DNA from 2 places in the Agrobacterium sp. LEGMi-208b genome. Region 1 is predicted to be linked to the other one. Evidence: predicted binding sites of a transcription regulator. Region 1 holds the regulator's gene; the other holds the start of a gene.
The links. The regulator PhoB, encoded in region 1, activates phosphate uptake and scavenging genes when phosphate is short. The targets are predictions, from matches to a motif close to TGTCATNNANCTGTCAT.
Positions count from the first base shown of each region.

Region 2: the regulator PhoB is predicted to act here: its motif matches at 2,971-2,987, upstream of AC5YUO_RS01775 (bifunctional 2',3'-cyclic-nucleotide 2'-phosphodiesterase/3'-nucleotidase).

Region 1 is NZ_CM183445.1:1,171,707-1,176,867, forward strand. Features, by position in the region: gene argF (ornithine carbamoyltransferase) at 1-168, opposite strand, end outside; gene AC5YUO_RS05845 (aspartate aminotransferase family protein) at 226-1,425, opposite strand; gene AC5YUO_RS05850 (GcrA family cell cycle regulator) at 1,856-2,389, shown strand; gene phoB (phosphate regulon transcriptional regulator PhoB) at 2,770-3,453, opposite strand; gene phoU (phosphate signaling complex protein PhoU) at 3,484-4,209, opposite strand; gene pstB (phosphate ABC transporter ATP-binding protein PstB) at 4,305-5,120, opposite strand; gene pstA (phosphate ABC transporter permease PstA) at 5,135-5,161, opposite strand, start outside.
Region 2 is NZ_CM183445.1:347,521-352,681, reverse strand. Features, by position in the region: gene AC5YUO_RS01780 (DUF2087 domain-containing protein) at 194-736, shown strand; gene AC5YUO_RS01775 (bifunctional 2',3'-cyclic-nucleotide 2'-phosphodiesterase/3'-nucleotidase) at 903-2,891, opposite strand; gene AC5YUO_RS01770 (PilZ domain-containing protein) at 3,107-3,442, opposite strand; gene AC5YUO_RS01765 (DUF1203 domain-containing protein) at 3,540-4,007, opposite strand; gene AC5YUO_RS01760 (DUF4344 domain-containing metallopeptidase) at 4,171-5,055, shown strand; gene AC5YUO_RS01755 (dihydrofolate reductase family protein) at 5,108-5,161, shown strand, end outside.

The DNA.
Region 1 (5,161 bases):
GCGGGTCGAAGGTTTTTCGAAGATCATTGCCAGCATCTTGCCGGCAAGCGGCTTTTCCGCCGTTCCGGCCTTGGTGGCGGCCTTGCGCGCCCGGGCATCGTCGAGAATTGCCCGCAGGTCCTGCGAGCTGACGGCCGACAGGTCGAGAAAATGTTTAGGTGAAGCCATTTCAAACTGTCCCATGCTCGCGAGCCTCCGGGAAGAGGCCCGCCCTTTATTGTTTCCTCAGGCGATTTTCGCCTGTTTCGCTGTCAGGGAGGCGGCGGCCGCTTCCACGCGTGCCAGGCCCTCGCGGGCCTCTTCCGCCGTGGTGACGAGCGGCGGCAGAAGACGGATGACGTTGTCGCCCGCCGGCACGCCCAGCAGATGCTCGGCGCGCATGGCCTGCAACAGCTCGCCCGACGGGATCTTCGCCTTGATGCCGAGAAGCAGGCCTTCGCCGCGAATTTCCTCGATGACATCAGGATAACGATCCTTCAGCGAGGCAAGGCCCTGGCGGAAGACCAGCGCGACATCACGGACCTTTTCCAGAAAGCCCTCCGAGAGGACGACATCAAGCACCGCATTGCCAACAGCCATGGCCAGCGGGTTGCCGCCATAGGTGGTGCCATGCACGCCTGCCGTCATGCCGGAAGCGGCATCCGCCGTCGCAAGGCACGCGCCGAGCGGGAAACCGCCGCCGATACCCTTGGCAACCGCCATGATATCAGGCGCAACACCCGTCTGCTCATAGGCGAAGAGCTTGCCCGTACGGCCGACACCGGTCTGGACCTCATCAAAAATCAGCAGCATGCCATGCTCGTCGCAGAGCGACCGCAGCAGCTGCAGAAATTCTTTGCTGGGCGCGCGAATGCCGCCTTCGCCCTGAATGGGCTCTATCAGAAGCGCGGCCGTCTCGGCGGTGATGGCGGCCTTCAGCGCATCGACATCACCGAAGGGCACCTGGTCGAAACCCTCGACCTTGGGACCGAAACCTTCGAGATATTTCTGCTGACCACCGGCGGCGATCGTCGCCAGCGTACGGCCATGAAAGGCGCCTTCGAAGGTGATAATCCGGAATTTTTCCGGATGTCCCTTGGAATAATGATAACGGCGCGCGGTCTTGATCGCGCATTCCAGCGCTTCCGCGCCGGAATTGGTGAAGAAGACCTTGTCCGCGAATGTCGCTTCCGCCAGGCGCTTTGCAAGCTTTTCCTGGCCCGGTACTTCATAAAGGTTCGAAACGTGCCAGACCTTCTCGGCCTGGGTCTTGATCGCTTCCACGAGGTGCGGATGGGCGTGGCCCAGCGAGTTGACCGCGACACCGGCTGCAAAATCCAGATATCGTTCGCCGCTTTCCGTGAACAGCCAGACGCCCTCGCCTCGCTCGAAGCGCAGGGGGGCTCTTGCAAATGTATCGAACAATGGCGCGGCGGCTTCGGCCATGGCTGTATCACTCCTTGCGCGGATGCGCTGTCAGACGTTGTCAATAGGCCTTCGGGGTTATCCCTTGCCTGAAAATCAAAAATGCCGCCTCGCGGCGGCAGGGGCACTATTGTCACTTCGCCTGCCGATGTCAACAAAAGTCCGCGTTTCCCGGGCTTCTCAAGCACTAGTAGGAGGTGGCCGGTGAGGCCCAAGGTGTTGCCTTTCAGACTCAACTCGCCAGCAAGTTGGGGAAAACCGGAAAATCGATTCCAGATGATTCCCCCGACTCTTGCCACAGAGTCAGGCTGGCACTAGGTTAATCGCTAATTACTAGACTGCATTGCGGCGGAACTAGTCACCAAAAATCCGGCGGAAACCACGCTCGCGGCACGCCCGCGAGACGGAGAGGGATTCTGCCGACATTATACGCGACGAGCGGAGAAGCGGCATGAACTGGACAGACGAGCGGGTCGAAAAACTCAAGAAATTGTGGTCCGAGGGGCTTAGCGCCAGCCAGATAGCGGCACAGCTGGGCGGTGTCAGCCGCAATGCCGTAATCGGCAAGGTCCATCGCCTTAACCTGCCTGGCCGCGTGAAGGCCGGCGGCCCGGTGACTTCGGCGCGTTCCGCGCCCAAGCGCGCTGCCGCCCCTGCCCCACGCGCGACGAATTTCGCAACCCGCGTCAGCGCTGCCCCCGCACGGGCCTTGAACCGCTCCAACGCGGCAACCGCGCTGCACGAGGAGATCGATATCGAGACCGCCGAAGTTCTCGAATACGTTCCTTCCAAGAACGTGGTTACGCCAATTTCCCGTCGCCTGACGCTGACGGAACTGACGGAGCGCACCTGCAAGTGGCCGGTCGGCGACCCCTTGAAAGACGATTTCCATTTCTGCGGTTGTGAAGCACTGGAATCTTCGCCCTATTGCAAGTTCCATGCAAAGCTTGCCTACCAGCCGGTAAGCGAGCGTCGCAAGGCTTGAGTGTTGCGGCACGCATTTGACACTCAAAAACTACGGGCCTTCGGGCCCGTTTTTTTGTGGGAAAATTCAAGGCGGTTCCTCCTTGCAGCACGCGTTGTTTAAGAGGCGCTCCAATCCTTGTTCTTGCGCAATCTGCGGACGCAAACCGCGAAGCGTCCCTTACTGCAAATGCTCTGAATTCGTCGGCGGCGTGCCGCGCCCTTCCTGACTGGCTTCTCTGCGCAGTCCAAATCTCAGCGAACCGTCTATCGCCCCCAAGAATGACAGGGGTGCCGCATTTGCGGAAGGTTCAAAATCGAAAGGCCCGACACCCATTCCGGTCCCGGGCCTTCTGATTTTTGGGGAATTATCCCGAGTGAAACCATCGGTTTCGGTTTTGCTCAGGCTTCCATCGAATATCCAGCACCGCGCACGGTGCGGATGACATCCTGCATATGCGAAAAATTGAGCGCCTTGCGCAGACGTCCGACATGCACGTCGACGGTACGCTCATCCACATAGATATCGTGGCCCCAGACGCCATCCAGCAATTGCGAGCGGGAGAATACCCGGCCCGGAGAGGTCATCAGGAATTCCAGCAGCCGGAACTCCGTCGGGCCGAGGCGCACTTCGCGGCTTTTCCGGTGAACGCGATGGGTCTCGCGATCCAGTTCGATATCACCGCATTTCAGCACCGAAGACAGAACCTCAGGACGAGCCCGGCGCAGCATGGCCTTGACGCGGGCCATGAGTTCCGGCGTCGAGAACGGCTTGACGACATAATCGTCGGCGCCGGTGGCGAGGCCACGAACCCGTTCGCTTTCCTCGCCGCGCGCCGTCAGCATGATGATGGGCAGGCGTTCGGTTTCCGGCCGCATTCTAAGCCGCCGGCACAGTTCGATGCCGGAAACGCCGGGCAACATCCAGTCCAGGATGAGAAGATCCGGAATACGCTCCTGCAGCCTGATTTCCGCCTCGTCGCCACGGGGTATCGTGTCGACGTCATATCCCTCAGCCTCGAGATTGTAACGAAGCAGGACGCTTAGCGCTTCCTCGTCTTCCACAACTGCAATCTTGGGCACCATATGCTAACTCCGCAAGCCGCTGCTTGTCTGTTACTCGGTCACCGAACCGAGCGTGTTGGAACTGTCGTCCTTCGGACGCTCGCCCTCCGGCTGGCTGCCGGTGGTCATGTAATAGATCGTTTCGGCGATATTGGTGGCGTGGTCGCCGATACGCTCGATGTTCTTGGCGCAGAAAAGAAGATGCGTGCAGGTGGTGATGTTGCGCGGATCTTCCATCATGTAGGTCAGAAGCTCGCGGAAGAGCGACGTATACATGGCGTCGATTTCCTCGTCGCGCTCGCGGATGGCATTGGCCTTCTCGGCGGAGCGTGTGGAATAGACGTCAAGGACTTCCTTGAGCTGCACCAGTGCCAGCTCCGACAGATGCTCGATGCCGCGGGCGAGCTTGCGCGGCACGCCGGTTCCGGCAACCGCGATGACGCGCTTGGCGGTGTTCTTACCGAGATCACCGACGCGCTCGAGGTCGCCGGCGATACGCAGGGTGCCGATGATCTCGCGAAGATCGGCCGCCATCGGCTGACGTCTGGCGATGGTGACGATGGCCTTGTCGCCGATCTCCCGCTCGGAATGGTCGAGGATCGTATCGTCGGAAATGACCTTCTGCGCAAGTGCGGCATCGGAATTGACGAGCGCACGCACGGCGTCGGCGCACATCTGTTCCGCAAGACCGCCCATTTCCGCGATGCGGCGCGTCAGAAACTTCAATTCATCGTCATAGACGGAAACGATATGCGAATGGGTCGTTGTCTGTGTCATGGTCTAGTCCTCCGGCTTGGCCTGCATGCGCGTGCCCAGAGCGGGCACGGCAGAGGCACCAGTCTTGTTCGGTTTCGATAAAGCGCCGGCCGGGATCAGCCGAAGCGGCCCATGATGTAATCCTGCGTGCGCTGATCGTCGGGATTGGTGAACATCTTGTCGGTTTCGTTTTCCTCGACAAGATGGCCAAGATGGAACATGGCCGTGCGCTGGGAAACACGGGCCGCCTGCTGCATGGAGTGTGTGACGATGACGATCGTGTAATTGGTGCGCAGCTCGTGGATCAGCTCCTCGACCTTTGCGGTCGCAATCGGGTCGAGCGCCGAGCAGGGCTCGTCCATCAGGATCACTTCCGGGCTGACGGCAACCGCGCGGGCAATGCACAGACGCTGCTGCTGACCACCGGAAAGGCCGGTGCCGGATTCGTGCAGGCGATCCTTCACCTCGTTCCAGAGACCCGCCTTCTGCAGGCTCTGCTCGACGATCTGGTCCATATCCGCCTTGTTGCGGGCGAGACCGTGGATGCGCGGGCCGTAGGAAATATTCTCGTAGATCGACTTCGGAAAGGGGTTCGGCTTCTGGAACACCATGCCGACACGGGCGCGCAGTTCCACGACGTCGATCTGCTGATCGTAAATATCGTCGGTGTCGAGCGTGATCTTGCCGGTGACCCGGCAGCCGTCGATCGTATCATTCATACGGTTCAGGGTACGCAGGAAGGTGGATTTACCGCAGCCGGACGGGCCGATCAACGCGGTCACCGTATTTTCCCGAACGTTGAGGTTCACGTCGTAAAGCGCGCGCTTCTCGCCGTAATAAACCGAAACGTCCTTGCCGATCATCTTGTATGAGACTTCATTCATTTTCTTGTCCAGCGCCTTTTCAACTGCTGCTTCCGACAACATGTTCATTGCTCAAGCTCCCTCTACCAGCGCCGTTCGAAGCGGCGACG
Region 2 (5,161 bases), 820 kb from region 1:
GCCGAGGCAACACCAATTGACGGCAGTGACCGGCCTGCCTATACCTGAACCACGGTCAGCAGTTCACCGAGGCATCGCCGTCCCGCAAGGGAAGCTAAACCTGCATTTTGAAAGATTGACAGCACTTATCCCGTGCCCTGTCGGAAGCCGGCGATCAGCGACACCTTTTCGGAATGGCACGTGAGGATAAGTCATGCCACGTTCGATCCTTTCCATCGATATCGCCGATCTCTCGACCTTTGCCAAATCGCTGCGCGAACAGATCGGCAGGCTGGACCGCCAGCCGAGCCATGTGGAGATGCTCAATCTTCTGAGCCGGGCTGCCGGGTTCCGCAATTTCCAGCATCTGCGCGCTTCACGCACCCCATCCGCCGAAAGCGGACCTTCCCGGCCTGAGATCCTGCCGGCCGTGAATGAGGGCAGGGTGCTGAAGACCGTCCGTGTCTTCGATGCCACCGGCCGGCTGATGCAATGGCCAGCCCGGCGCTCGCATCAGGAACTGTGCCTCTGGTATCTATGGGCGAAAATTCCCGCCGGGCGGAGCTTTTCCGAACGGGAATTCAGCAGCTTTCTGGATAACCTGCACCTGTTTGGCGATGCGGCGATGCTGAGGCGCGACATGGTCGGCCTGAGGCTCATCCGCCGCAACCGCGATGGCAGCGATTATAGACGTGTCGAGCAGAAGCCGCCGGCGGAACTGGCGCTTCTGCTGCGAACGCTCGGCGGACGTGATTGAGGGGATAGCTTCGGTATTTAGTTTCCATCAAACTCGGCGTCATCCTCGGGCTTGTCCCGAGGATCTGCTGCGGATTGATTTTGTTGACGTGGTTAGATTCTTGGGACAAGCCCAAGGATGGCGGCAGAGCTTCCCCCTGCCGCCAGCAGCCGAAAGGCCGAAGCCCTCAAAGAACGAGACGGAACTTCGCAAAACCTTCCGCGCCGTCACCGGCATCCTCGATTTTCGCACCCTTGATATCGGCCGCGTAATGGCGACCCTTGGGGCCGGTCTCGAAGATCGCCGTGGTATTGGCGACAGGTGCGAAGGACCAGTTGGCGTCCGCCGACGGGTTGATGGTGCCCTGATCGATGATATAGCGCACGATCACGTCGCGGTTGGTATCGGGGGCGACGAAGATCACCTTGTCGCCGGCGATATCGGGGAATTTGCCGCCGCCGCTTGCCCGGTAATTATTGGTCGCCACCACGAATTTTTGCTCGGGATCGATCGGCTTGCCTTCAAATTGCAAGTTGACGATGCGGTTGCTGTCCGGATTGACGGCCTTGCCGTCCTTGTCGAATTTCGCCGGTTTGGAAATGTCGATCTGATAGGTGACACCATCGATGACATCGAAATTATAGGAGGGGAAATCCGCATTCAGCAGCGGCGCGTCCTTTGCGCCGGCCTCGACCGTGTTGAACATGCCCGCCGACATTTCCAGCCAGTTCTTCACCTGCGCGCCGTTGATCAGCACCGCCTGCACCGTATTGGGGTAGAGGTAAAGATCGGCGACGTTCTTGATGGCGATGTCACCGGCGGGGACATCGGTATAATAATCCGCACCGCCACGACCGCCGGACTTGAAAGGCGCCGCCGCCGAAAGCACGGGCAGATCCTTGTATTGCCCTTCCTTCAGCATGTCCTTGATGTACCAGGTCTGGGCATTGGAGACGATCTGCACGGACGGATCGTCCGCTACCAGCGCGAAATAGGAATAGAGCGGAGCGGACGTCTTGCCCACCGGGCGGCGCACATAGGCAAGGGTTGCCTCGTGATCGGCCTTGGCGGCGGCGAGGACTTCCGCCTTGTCCGTGAAATCGGCGACGACCTTGCGGTTTTCGTCGCGGTGATAAATCGGCCGGGCTTCAGAGGTGAAGTCGACGATCTTCCAGCTCTTGCCGTCCTTTTCGAGCAGCAGGTCGATGAGGCCCATATGCGAGCCCCAGAAACCGCCCATCACCGCCGGCTTGCCCTGCAGCGTGCCCTTCAGCGCATCCACGCCCTCGATACCGTCCCAGGTCTTCGGACCCGGGAAGACGAGATGCTGGTGGCCGGTGAAGATGGCGTCGATGCCTTCCACTCCCGCCAGGTAAAGCGAGGCGTTTTCCATGCGGTCCGTCTGGCCCTTGCCGTCGATGCCGGAATGGGAAAGGGCGATGACGATATCGGCGCCTTCTTCCTTCATGACCGGAACCCAGGCTTTCGCCGCCTCGACGATGTCGCGCGTTTGGGCTTTGCCCTCCAGGTTCTTGGAATCCCACATCATGATCTGCGGCGGCACGAAACCGATGATGCCGACCTTGACCGGGCTCGTTACGCCGCCGCCGTCGCGGATCTGCTTTTCCAGAATGACATAGGGCTTGAAGAACAGCTCGTCGTTTTTCGGATCGGAAGCGAGCTGACCCTTGGTGAGGTTGGCGCAGACGTAAGGGAAACCGGCGCCCGCCAGCGTGTTCGACATATAGTCGAGGCCGTAATTGAATTCGTGGTTGCCGAGCGTGCCGCAATCGTAACCCAGCACGTTCATGGCATTGATGACAGGGTGCTTGTCGCCAGCCTTCATGCCGCGCTCATAGGCGATATAATCGCCGAGCGGATTGCCCTGCAGGAAGTCGCCATTGTCCACCAGCATCGAGTTTCCGGCTTCGGCGCGGATGGTGTCGATGATCGAGGCGGTGCGCGCCAGTCCCATCGTGTCGTTCGGCTTGTCGGCGTAATAATCATAGGGAAAGACATGAACATGGATGTCGGTCGTTTCCATGATACGCAGATGCGCCTGATTGGTCGCCGCGCGTGCAGCAAAAGGATGCAGCATCACCAGCGCCGAGGAGGCTGCGATGCCGCCCAGCAGCGACCTGCGGGTGATGGGGTGGAGAGCGAGAAGCGACGACATGGGAACTCCTTCGGATGAAGCTTGCTCTGTCAGGAAAAATGACAGGGTAGAAGCAATCGCAGAGGAGTCCATCACCAAAATGACAGGCCCGTGACAGATGGGCCTGTTTTCAACCGTTTGATAAATTTTTTGTCATGGGCGCGCGGCGCGGGTGTCGCCGTGCCGGAGAATGCGCATCGTCTGCTCTGCGCATTCCTGTTTTCTGCACCAGCGGGTCAGCGTGCCAGCGTCGGTTTTACTTCTTCGTGGAAGAAGCGGAAATAGGAGGAAAGCTGCGCCAGCGTGTTGGTGGAAAGCTTGAGCTGCAGGCCGAGGCGGTTCATGTGCTGCCACTGAACGACACCCTCGATGAAGCCCAGATCGTCGCTCTGCACCTTGACCCGGCTGCCCTTGGCGGCAGCGAAAGGCCCGTCCAGTTCGAGTGCCATTCCGGTTGCCGAAAGATCGACCACGCGTCCTCTGGTCGACTGGCTGAAATAATGCACGGTCGCAAAAATTCTGGTCTTGCTGCGGGGCGCGGTCCGGGTCGCCATGTTGAGGTTGTTTGTCATCTTGCTGCTCAAATCAATTGTTTCCGATACCCGCATCATGGCCCGGAAAGCTTGAGAGCCGTTTAGTTCTTCTCTTAAAATTGCAGGTAATTGCCGATTATGCTGTATCGATACGGCACTGGTAGCAATTGTTGCGGGCGGATCGCACATGCACATAGGCGACGTCAGCGCGCTCCAGAAGGTGCCGCGCGCGCGAAACGATCTCGCCCGTCGCGGTTACCGCGCCGGTGCCGTAGACGATGCGGTCATCCGCCCCATAACCGCGCACGATGTAGTCAGGGCTGTCCAGCATTGGCGGGACGGTCTCCGTCTGCGGATAGCGTTCACAGGCGGCGGCATGCAGAAACACCGGCCCCGTTTCCGCATAGGGCTGCAGCGAAGGAAAGGGCCGGTAGGCGAGGACCAGCATCCCTTCGCCTTTTCCGATCTGGGAAAGGCAATGGCGGCAGGGCATGCCGCCCGGAGAAACGGCCTTTTCCGGCGGGTTGCCATAGGCATCGGCGGCTCCCGCCCGGAAGGCCCCGGCTTCTTTAGCCGGCATTGCAGTAAAAACGAGATCGGTCATGGTCGGGCCTCCCGGGTTGGCATCGGCGTTGCTTCTTTGCAGCTATGGTCCCGAAACGGATCACTATCCACCCGATTCTTGACAGGCGATGCAACCAGCCCATTGCGTGACTCGTTAGCTTCGGGAATCAGTGACGCTCCTCGTTACCGGAAGGTCTGATTTTATGTTCCGTCGTTTTCTGGCCGCCGTTCCGCTGGCTTTCGTTTCGTTGACGGTTCCGATTGAGGCCGAGGCACAGGTCGCCTCCGGTCTGGATGGCCTGTCCGACGAACAGCTGCAGCAGGCGGTCAATTTCGTCATCGGCAACGCGATCTTCTCGCTTTATCATGAGGGCGCGCGCATGCTGATCTCGGATTTCGGGACGGCGGAAACAGCAAGCGCGCAGGCACCGGCCGATCAATTGGCGGGCACGCTCATCCTGCAGGCCAACGAGGAATGGCTCGACACCGCGCTCGTCAACGCCACCGACAGCTGGTATTTGGCGCGTGAGGCGGAGACTTTGCCCGAGCACGAAGCGCCGGTCTTCTCCGCGCTGGTGCCCGACAGGAGCCGCGATCGCAACATGGCCTGCCTGATGGTCGGCCGCGACAAGGACGGTTATGGCGATCTGGCCGCCATGATGGGGCTTCCCAACGCCGAGTTCGACAAATGTGCTGCCGCCTATCCGGGCGTCGCTTCTGCCTGGGAGAAATTTCTCGCCCCCCACCGCAGCCAGACATCTTCCAGATTTTCCGTCAGCTACGTGCCGCCGCGCGATCCTGACCTTGAGCCCTATGCCATCATGGTCAGGGAATCGAAGGTTCTCGATCTCATCAGCCGCAGTTTCGGCGCTTATGCCCTGAACGGCGACGTCAAGCTGACAGCCAAATCCTGTGGCCGTCCGGATGTCTATTGGTCGGCGGAAAAGCGCGAGATCACCTATTGCTACGAACTTGGCAAGTTCCAGGCGGAGCTGATTGCCGATCACCTGTTGAACACTGTCACAGAAGACAAGGGTGCCGCCGGCGGGCAAATTCCGACGGCGGTTAATCTGGAACGGGAAATCTGAGGTCGATTGCCGGACGCTGGTGATCTGCCTCCTGAATGGGGAGGAGAATGCCATGCCGAAGGTCGTCGTTCGCAATTTCGCCATTTCGCTTGACGGCTATGGCGCA